Linked DNA regions of Aquibium microcysteis. The protein of the gene in region 2 interacts with the protein of the main gene of each other region in a pairwise test. Links are inferred from orthologs where the notes say so. Each region holds a gene or a part of one and is shown on either strand. Other genes may lie near its edges.

Region 1 (3,790 bases), 1.9 Mb from region 2 along the record:
ACCTGCCGGAGGTCGTCGTGCAGGCGCCGACCTTCGAGCAGGCAGGCAAGGCGGTCGCCGCGTCGGAGGCGGAGGCGGAGCGCAATCCGCGCGCGCGCTCGGCCAAGCTGCGCGCCGCCATCCGCACCGGTGCGCCGGCCCGGCGCGAGGACCATTCGATCTTCGGATTTCCGCGGCTGCCGGACATCCGTTCAACAGGCGAGGAGCGCTGACGTGTTCCGTACCACCGACATCGTGCTGATCGCGGTCATGGTCTCGGCCGCCGCCTTCACCTACCAGACCAAGCATGCCGCGGAGGACGAGCTGCGTGCGCTGCGCCGTCTGGAGAGCCAGATCCGGTTCGAGGAGGAGACGGCCGACCTGCTGCGCGCCGACTGGAGCCTGCTCACCCAGCCGGCGCGCCTGCAGGCGCTGGTGACGACCTACCAGGCGGAACTCAACCTCCAGCCCATCGACGCGCGCCAGATCGCCGATCCGTCCGCCATCCCGATGCCGGCGGTCGATCTCGACGACCCGGCGCAGGCACCGCCCGACGGGCTCGCCGCCAGCGGCACCGACGCAACCATCACCGGGAGTACACCGCGATGAAAGGCTGGCTGAAGGCAGGGACGGCGCTCGGCCGTCTTCGGCGAACCAAATCGCAGGACGACGCGCAGCAGATCGTGGTCGAGGGCCGGCGCAAGGCGAATGGCGGGCGCTCGCGCGTGTTCATCACCATGGCGGTGTTCTTCGGGATCTACGCCACGATCACCGGGCGGCTGGTCTATCTGGGCATGCAGGAGCCGGAGACCGGGCAGTTCTTCGGCGGCGGCCGGATGGCCGCGTCGCGGCCCGACATCCTCGACCGCAACGGCCAGGTGCTGGCGACCGACATCAAGTCGGCTTCGCTGTTTGCGGAACCACGCCGCATCGTCGACCCCGACGAGGCGGTGGAACTGCTGTCCACCGTGCTGCCATCGCTCGACTACGAGCAGACCTATCGCAAGCTGACCAGCGGCTCCGGCTTCGCCTGGCTCAAGCGCGAGATCACGCCGCGGCAGCAGAACGAGATCATGCAGCTCGGCATTCCCGGGATCGGCTTCCGACCGGAGAAGCGGCGCTTCTACCCGGGCGGGCCGACCGCTTCGCACATCCTCGGCCTCGTCAACATCGACAACGAGGGCATCGCGGGGATGGAGAAGTACGTCGACGGGCAGGGGCTCGCCGACCTGCGCGCGACCGGGCTCGTCTCCGCGTCCTCGCTGGCGCCCGTGAAGCTGTCGATCGACCTGCGCGTCCAGCACATCGTGCGCGACGAGATCGCGTCCGCGATGGAGCGCTACCACGCGATCGCGGCCGGCGCGGTGGTGCTGGACGTCAACACCGGCGAGATCATGGCGATGGCCTCGGTGCCGGACTTCGACCCGAACAACCCGTTCAATGCGCACGAGAAGGATCGGCTGAACCGCATGTCGGCCGGCGTCTACGAGATGGGCTCGACGGTCAAGAGCTTCACCACGGCCATGGTTCTCGATGCCGGAAAGGCGACGCTCAACAGTTCCTACGACGCGTCGCGGCCGCTCTCGATGGGCCGCTTCACGATCCGCGACTTCCACGGCAAGGGCCGCGTGCTGACCGTGCCGGAAGTCTTCATCTATTCGTCGAACATCGCGTCGGCGCGCATGGCCATGGACGTCGGCATCGCCGGTCACCGCGACTTCCTGAAGCGGCTCGGTCTGCTCGACCGCATGCAGACGGAACTGCCCGAGGTGGCGTCGCCGACCGAGCCGAAGGAATGGAAGCAGCTGAACTCGATCACGATCTCCTTCGGCCATGGCTTCGCCACGACGCCGCTGCAGACAGCGGTCGCGGCGGCGGCGCTGATGAACGGCGGCAAGCTGATTCCCCCGACCTTCCTGCCGCGGACGCAGGAGGAAGCCGACCAGGTCGCGGTGCAGGTGCTGAACCCGCGCACGACCATGGACATGCGCTATCTCTACCGGCTCAATGCCGAAAAGGGATCGGGCAAGCGCGCCGAGGTGCCGGGCTACCGGGTCGGCGGCAAGACCGGCACCGCCGAGAAGGTTGTGAACGGGCGCTACGCCAAGGACAAGCGCTTCAACGCATTCCTGGCCGCCTTCCCGATCGAGAACCCGCAATACGTGGTCCTGTCGGTGATCGACGAGCCCAAGCCGGAAAAACCGGGCATGGGAGCGACGGCCGGCTCCAACGCGGCGCCGATCGTGGCCAACATCATCCGCCGCGCCGCGCCGCTGCTTGGCGTCAAGCCGGAATTCGGCCATGAAAGCGGGGCCCTCCTGGTCTCGAACTGATGATTCTGATCGACGCGCCGTGGGGATGGCGCGCCAAAACCCCGAAACAGTGAACGTATGAAGCTCCGCGATTTCGCAGATATCGTCCCCAACGGTCCCGCCGCTTCAGGCGAAATCTCCGTCGAGGGTATCACGTCGGATTCCCGCGCCGTCCGGCCGGGTTACGTCTTCGCGGCGCTGAAGGGCACCAGGAGCGACGGGATGGCCTTTGCGGCCGATGCCGTCGCGCGCGGTGCGGTCGCGGTGATCGCCGCCGAAGACGCGGACACCTCGGGGCTCTCCGTTCCAGTCCTGCGCTCCGGAGACCCTCGGCGGGCGCTGGCGCTGGCGGCCGCGCGGTTCCACGGCCGCCAGCCCGAGACCATGGTGGCGGTGACGGGGACCAGCGGCAAGACCTCGGTCGCCGCCTTCGTGCGCCAGATCTGGGCGCATGCCGGCAAGGCGGCCGCGAGCATCGGAACGACGGGCGTCGTTGCGCCGGGCCGCAGCGAATACGGGTCGCTGACGACGCCGGATCCCGTGGAACTGCACCGGCTTCTGGCCGAACTCGCCGCCGCCGGCGTGACCCATGCCTCCATGGAGGCGTCGAGCCACGGGCTCGACCAGCGCCGGCTCGATGGCGTGCGGCTCGCCGCCGCCGGCTTCACCAATCTCGGCCGCGACCACATGGACTACCACCCGACGGTCGAGGACTACCACGCCGCCAAGATGCGGCTGTTCACCGAACTGCTGCCGAAAGGAGCGCCGGCGGTCATCTTCGCCGACGATGCCTGGTCGGACGCGACGATCGCAGCGGCCTCAGGCGCCGGCCTCGACGTGCGCACCGTCGGCCGCAAGGGGACCTTCCTGTCGCTCAAGCGGGTCGAGCACGAGCGGCGGCGGCAGCGGGCGGAGATCGAGGCGGGCGGGGCCATCCACGAGATCGTGCTGCCGCTGGCGGGCGACTTCCAGATCGCCAATGCGCTCGTGGCCGCCGGCCTCGCGATCGCGACGGGGATCGACGCGGCGACGGCGCTGAAGGCGCTGGAGCACCTCGAAGGCGCTCCGGGCAGACTCGATCTGGTCGGCTCCACCGCCGCCGGCGCGCCGGTCTATGTCGACTATGCGCACAAGCCGGAGGCGCTGGAGAACGTGCTCGCCGCGGTGCGGCCCTTCACGACCGGCCGCGTCGTGGTGGTGTTCGGCTGCGGCGGCGACCGCGACACGGGCAAGAGGCCGATCATGGGCGAGATCGCCACGCGCCTCGCCGACGTCGCCATCGTCACCGACGACAATCCCCGCTCGGAGGTTCCGGCCGAGATTCGAGCCCAGATTCTGGCAGCCGCACCCGGCGCGATCGAGATCGGCGATCGCCGCCAGGCGATCCGCGCGGCCGTCGGCATGCTGGCCGCCGGGGATACGCTGGTGATCGCGGGCAAGGGACACGAAGTGGGCCAGACGGTCGCCGGCCGGACGCATCATTTTTCCGACCACGAGGA
Region 2 (4,655 bases):
TTCCAGTCTGTCTCCTCGGCCTCGCGACCGCCGCACAGGCGGTCCCGCCACCGCCGCCGCAGGCAAGGCCCGTGACAGTGGCCCGGATCTGCGCGCTGATCGGCGCCCACGCCGATCGCAACGGCCTGTCGCGCGACTTCTTCGCGCGTCTGATCTGGAAGGAGAGCCGGTTCGACCCGAACGCCGTCAGTCCGGCCGGCGCGGAAGGGATCGCCCAGTTCATGCCCGGCACTGCGGCCATGCGCGGGCTCGACGACAGCTTCGACGTCGCGAAGGCCATTCCCGCTTCCGCGGCCTATCTCGCGGAACTGGCCGAGGGCTTCGGCAACCTCGGGCTCGCGGCGGCGGCCTACAATGCCGGCGAGAGCCGCGTCTCGCGCTGGCTCTCGTCCGGCGGGTTCCTGCCGCTCGAGACGGAGAACTACGTGCTCGACATCCTCGGGGCCCCGGCCGACAGCTTCATCGGCCAGGCGGGCCCGGGGGACGTTCCGCCGCTCGCCGAAGGCAAGGATTTCCAGGAGGCCTGCGAGGCGCTGCCCGCCACCCGCACCGCGACGGTGCCGATGTCGAGCGTCCAGCTGAAGCCCTGGGGCGTCCAGCTCGCCGGCCATTTCCGGCGCGACGTGGCGATCCGGCAGTACCAGCGGGTGAAGGGCCGGTTTCCCGGCCTGCTCGCGGAGCACGAGCCGGTGGTGAGCCGCGTTCGCTCACCGCTCGGGCGGCGAGGCATCCATGCCGTCCGGATCGGCGTGGACGACCGGGCGAGCGCCGACAGGATCTGCCGGGAGTTGCGAGCGGCCGGCGGCTCCTGCATCGTGCTGCGCAACCGGTAGATCGCGGCCGGTCCGGCGGTCAGTGATCGCGCCGGGCGATGAAGTGCGCCGCCGCCCGCAGCATCGAGGCCGTTTCGCCGAACGGCTCGAGCAGTTCCTCGGCCTGCGCCACGAGCCCGTCGAGCTGCCGGCGGGTCCAGTCGACCCCGTGCAGGCCGGGCAGCGTCGCCTTTCCCGCGGCTGCATCCTTGCCGGTCGCCTTTCCCAGCGTCGCGGCGTCGGAGGTCAGGTCGAGCAGGTCGTCGGCGAGCTGGAAGGCAAGCCCGACGGCCGATCCGAACTCGGCCAGTCGCGCCCGCTCGGCCGGATCCGCGCCGCCGACGATGGCGCCGGCCTCGCAGGCGAAGCGGATCAGCGCGCCGGTCTTCATGGCCTGCAGCATCAGGATGCCGGCCTCGTCGGGCGCGTCGCGTTCCGCCGCGAGGTCGAGCATCTGTCCCCCCGCCATGCCGCCGAGGCCCGACGCGCGGGCGAGCGCAGCCACCAGCGCCACGCGGGCGGCGGCCGGCAATTCCGTCTCCTCGCTCGCAACGATGTCGAAGGCATAGGTGAGCAGGCTGTCGCCGGCCAGGATCGCCGTCGCCTCGTCGAAGGCCCTGTGCACCGTCGGCTGGCCGCGGCGGAGATCGTCGTCGTCCATCGCCGGCAGATCGTCGTGGATGAGCGAGTAGCAGTGGACGCATTCGAGTGCGGCGGCGACGCGGAGCGGCGCCTCGCCTTCGACACCGAAGAGCGCGGCACTTTCCATGACCAGGAACGGCCGCAGGCGCTTGCCGCCGTTCAGCACGCCATGGCGCATCGCCTGCATCAGTCGTTCCGGCCGCGCAACCTCGCCATCGCGGGGCCGGCCATCGAGCAGCGAGCGCAGGCGCCGCTCCACGGCGTCGGCGTGGCTCATGCGCGCGGCTTCGAAGAGGGCGAGGGCGTCGGCTTGCATGGTGCGAGCGATGGCTGCAAATTGGTCGCCGGTCAAGCGTGCCGGCGCCCGCGCCGAGATGCGCCGTTGCATGACCAGCCCGCAGGCTCTATTCAGCCTTGGAACGACCCGGTCAGGCTGGATTTGAACACGCAAGACGACAGTTCCATGGCCGCGAAGGGCCGCAGCATGCGCCGGAAGCCGGGCCGGGCGCGCGGCCGTGCCGCCAGATGGCTGCGGCGCGGCGGGCTCGTTCTCGTCATGCTCGTCCTTGCGCCCGTCGTGCTGACGCTGATCGGCCTGCTGCCCTTCGTGCACCCCGTCTCGACCCTGATGGTTCGCGACTTCGTGACGATGCGCGCCTTCGAGCGGCACTGGGTGGATATCGAAGAGATCGAGCCGCTGCTCGTCCATTCCGTCATCATGTCGGAAGACGGGCAGTTCTGCGCGCACGGCGGGATCGACTGGAGCGCGCTGTCGTCGGTCATCGACGACGCGCTGGCGGGTGAACCGACGCGTGGCGCCTCCACCATCTCCATGCAGACGGTCAAGAACCTCTATCTCTGGCAGGGCCGCTCCTTCGTGCGCAAGGCACTGGAGGTTCCGCTGGCGCTGGGTTTCGATTTCGTGGTCCCGAAGCGGCGGACGATGGAAATCTACCTCAACATCGTCGAGTGGGCTCCCGGCATCTATGGGGCGGAGGCGGCGTCGCTGTATCATTTCGGCGTGTCGGCTGCCGATCTGTCGCGACGACAGGCGGCCCTGCTGGCGGTCACGCTTCCCAATCCCCACGAGCGCGATCCGGCCAAGCCTTCAGCCGGATTGAGACGCCTCGCCGACATCATCGAGAGGCGGGCGCGGCAGGCCGGAAGTCACGTCGCCTGCGTGGGGTGAGCCGCCGCAGGCACCAGGATGGCGGAAAAAAATCGATGCCTGCGGCTGGCCAAGCGGCGCACGAGCGTGTATAGGCACGCGACTTTCACAAGACGGCCTGTCGCCTCGGCCCTTCTCCGAGGGCGCGACGGGTCTTTGACCGATGATGGAGCAGGTACCATGGCTGTCCCGAAAAGGAAAACCTCGCCGTCGAAGCGCGGCATGCGTCGCGCGGCGGACGCGCTCAAGGCCCCGACCTATGTCGAGGACAAGAATTCCGGTGAACTGCGCCGTCCGCACCACATCGACCTGAAGACGGGCATGTATCGCGGCCGCCAGGTTCTGGAGCCCAAGGAAGGCTGATCCTCTACCTCAGCCGACGTAGACCGACCGGCCTCGTGCCGGTCTTTTACTTTGCAGAACGACGCTCCGAACGATCGAGCCGGCTTGACGTGGTCGCGCCACCGCGACAGTTTGCGCCACCGCATCAACCGGAAGCCGTGCCATGGCGATCGTCCCGCTGCTCATCATCCCCTTCATCCTGTTCAACCTCGGCCTCACCGGTCTGCTGGGGGGCGGGGAAACAGGTCCGTGGGAGCAGGTGCTCTTTTCCATCCCGATGATGTCGGGCGGTGCTTTCGCGATGACGCTCGGCGACCTGTTGATCGTCGTCGCGCTCTTCCTGCTCTTCTTCGAGATCATGAAGTCGACGCGCACGTCGAATGCTTCCGTGGTCGATCACCTGCTGTCCACCTTCGTGTTCGTCGCCTATCTGGTGGAGTTCCTCCTCGTCGATCAGGCGGCGCACTCGGTGTTCTTCATCCTCATGGTCATCGCCTTCATCGACCTGATCGCGGGCTTCTCCGTCTCGATCCGGTCGGCCGGGCGAGACGTGAGCTTCAATTGACGATCCCGGACGGACAGAGGCCTCCCGTGCGAAACTTCGACCTGCCGGGCCGGTCGCCGGTCATCGCCGAGAACGGCATGGCAGCGACGTCGCATCCGCTCGCCACCGCGACCGCATTGTCGATGCTGCGCGACGGCGGCAACGCGGTCGACGCCGCCATCGCGGCCAGCGCGGTGCTCGCGGTGGTCGAGCCGCACATGACCGGCATCGGCGGCGACTGCTTCGTCATCCTGGCCGAGCCGGACGGCACCGTGCACGGGCTGAACGGGTCCGGGCGGTCGGCGGCGGGCGCGCAGGCGGCCTGGTACCGCGAGCGCGGCTTCCCGAAGGTGCCGGCCTACGGCGCGCACGCAGTCACCGTGCCGGCGGCCGTGAAGGCCTGGGAAGTTCTGGCGCAGCGCTTCGGCACGCGCAGCTTCGACGGGCTCTTCTCCGATGCGATCCGCTATGCGCAGGAGGGCTTCGCCATCCACCCGCGCGTCGCCCGCGACTGGCCGCACCACGTCGCGGACCTCGCCGCGGACGAGGGCGGGCGCAGGCACTATCTCGTCGATGGCCGGGCCCCCGAGGCGTTCACGCGGTTGAAGCTGCCGGCGCTCGCCGCGACGCTGCGGCGGATCGCGACGGAGGGGTCGCGGGCATTCTACGAGGGGCCGATCGCGGCCGAGATCGCCGCGACGGTGCGGGCGAAGGGCGGTTTTCTCGACGAGGCCGACCTGGGGGCCGTCACCGCCGACTGGGTCGGCACGATCACGACCGACTATCACGGCCACACCGTCCACGAGATCCCGCCGAGCGGGCAGGGGATCACCGCGCTGATCATCCTGAACCTGATGACCGAACTCGGCGCCGACCGGCTCGCGCCAGGCAGCGCGGAGCGGCATCACCTGATGATCGAGGCGGCGCGGCTGGCCTATGCCGTGCGCGACCGCGAGGTCGCCGACCCCTCCGCCATGTCCGGTTCGACCGGGCAGATCCTGGCAGGGGACTTCACGCGGGCGCTTGCGAAGGGGTTCGACCCGCAGCGGCGCAATCCCGATCTCTCGCTGCCGCCGCTGCCGCAGGCCGACACGGTCTATCTCACCGTGGTCGACCGCGACCGCCGCGCCGTCTCCTTCATCAATTC

Evidence for each region. Proteins that work in one complex are often made in the same cells at the same time.
Region 1: the proteins of mtgA (region 2) and IAI54_RS09275 interact in binary tests that used the Escherichia coli proteins (3 or more experiments, as listed by UniProt). The link is inferred for Aquibium microcysteis from one-to-one orthologs.

What each region holds. Positions count from the first base shown.
Region 1 is NZ_CP061080.1:2,016,634-2,020,423, reverse strand. The notes cover bases 1-2,948. They hold IAI54_RS09275 (peptidoglycan D,D-transpeptidase FtsI family protein), read left to right. Parts: upstream 1-584; coding sequence 585-2,312; downstream 2,313-2,948. Other genes in these bases: IAI54_RS09270 (UDP-N-acetylmuramoyl-L-alanyl-D-glutamate--2,6-diaminopimelate ligase), read left to right, coding at 2,370-2,948; ftsL (cell division protein FtsL), read left to right, coding at 214-588; rsmH (16S rRNA (cytosine(1402)-N(4))-methyltransferase RsmH), read left to right, coding at 1-212. Outside these bases: more of IAI54_RS09270, read left to right, coding at 2,949-3,790. UniProt on the Escherichia coli protein: Essential cell division protein that catalyzes cross-linking of the peptidoglycan cell wall at the division septum. Required for localization of FtsN.
Region 2 is NZ_CP061080.1:3,947,840-3,952,494, reverse strand. Bases 820-3,790 are described here. They hold mtgA (monofunctional biosynthetic peptidoglycan transglycosylase), read left to right. Parts: upstream 820-1,938; coding sequence 1,939-2,643; downstream 2,644-3,790. Other genes in these bases: IAI54_RS18410 (gamma-glutamyltransferase family protein), read left to right, coding at 3,556-3,790; IAI54_RS18415 (hypothetical protein), read left to right, coding at 3,128-3,529; rpmF (50S ribosomal protein L32), read left to right, coding at 2,803-2,985; IAI54_RS18430 (polyprenyl synthetase family protein), read right to left, coding at 853-1,731; IAI54_RS18435 (lytic transglycosylase domain-containing protein), read left to right, coding at 820-833. Outside these bases: more of IAI54_RS18435, read left to right, coding at 1-819; more of IAI54_RS18410, read left to right, coding at 3,791-4,655. UniProt on the Escherichia coli protein: Peptidoglycan polymerase that catalyzes glycan chain elongation from lipid-linked precursors. May play a role in peptidoglycan assembly during cell division in collaboration with other cell division proteins.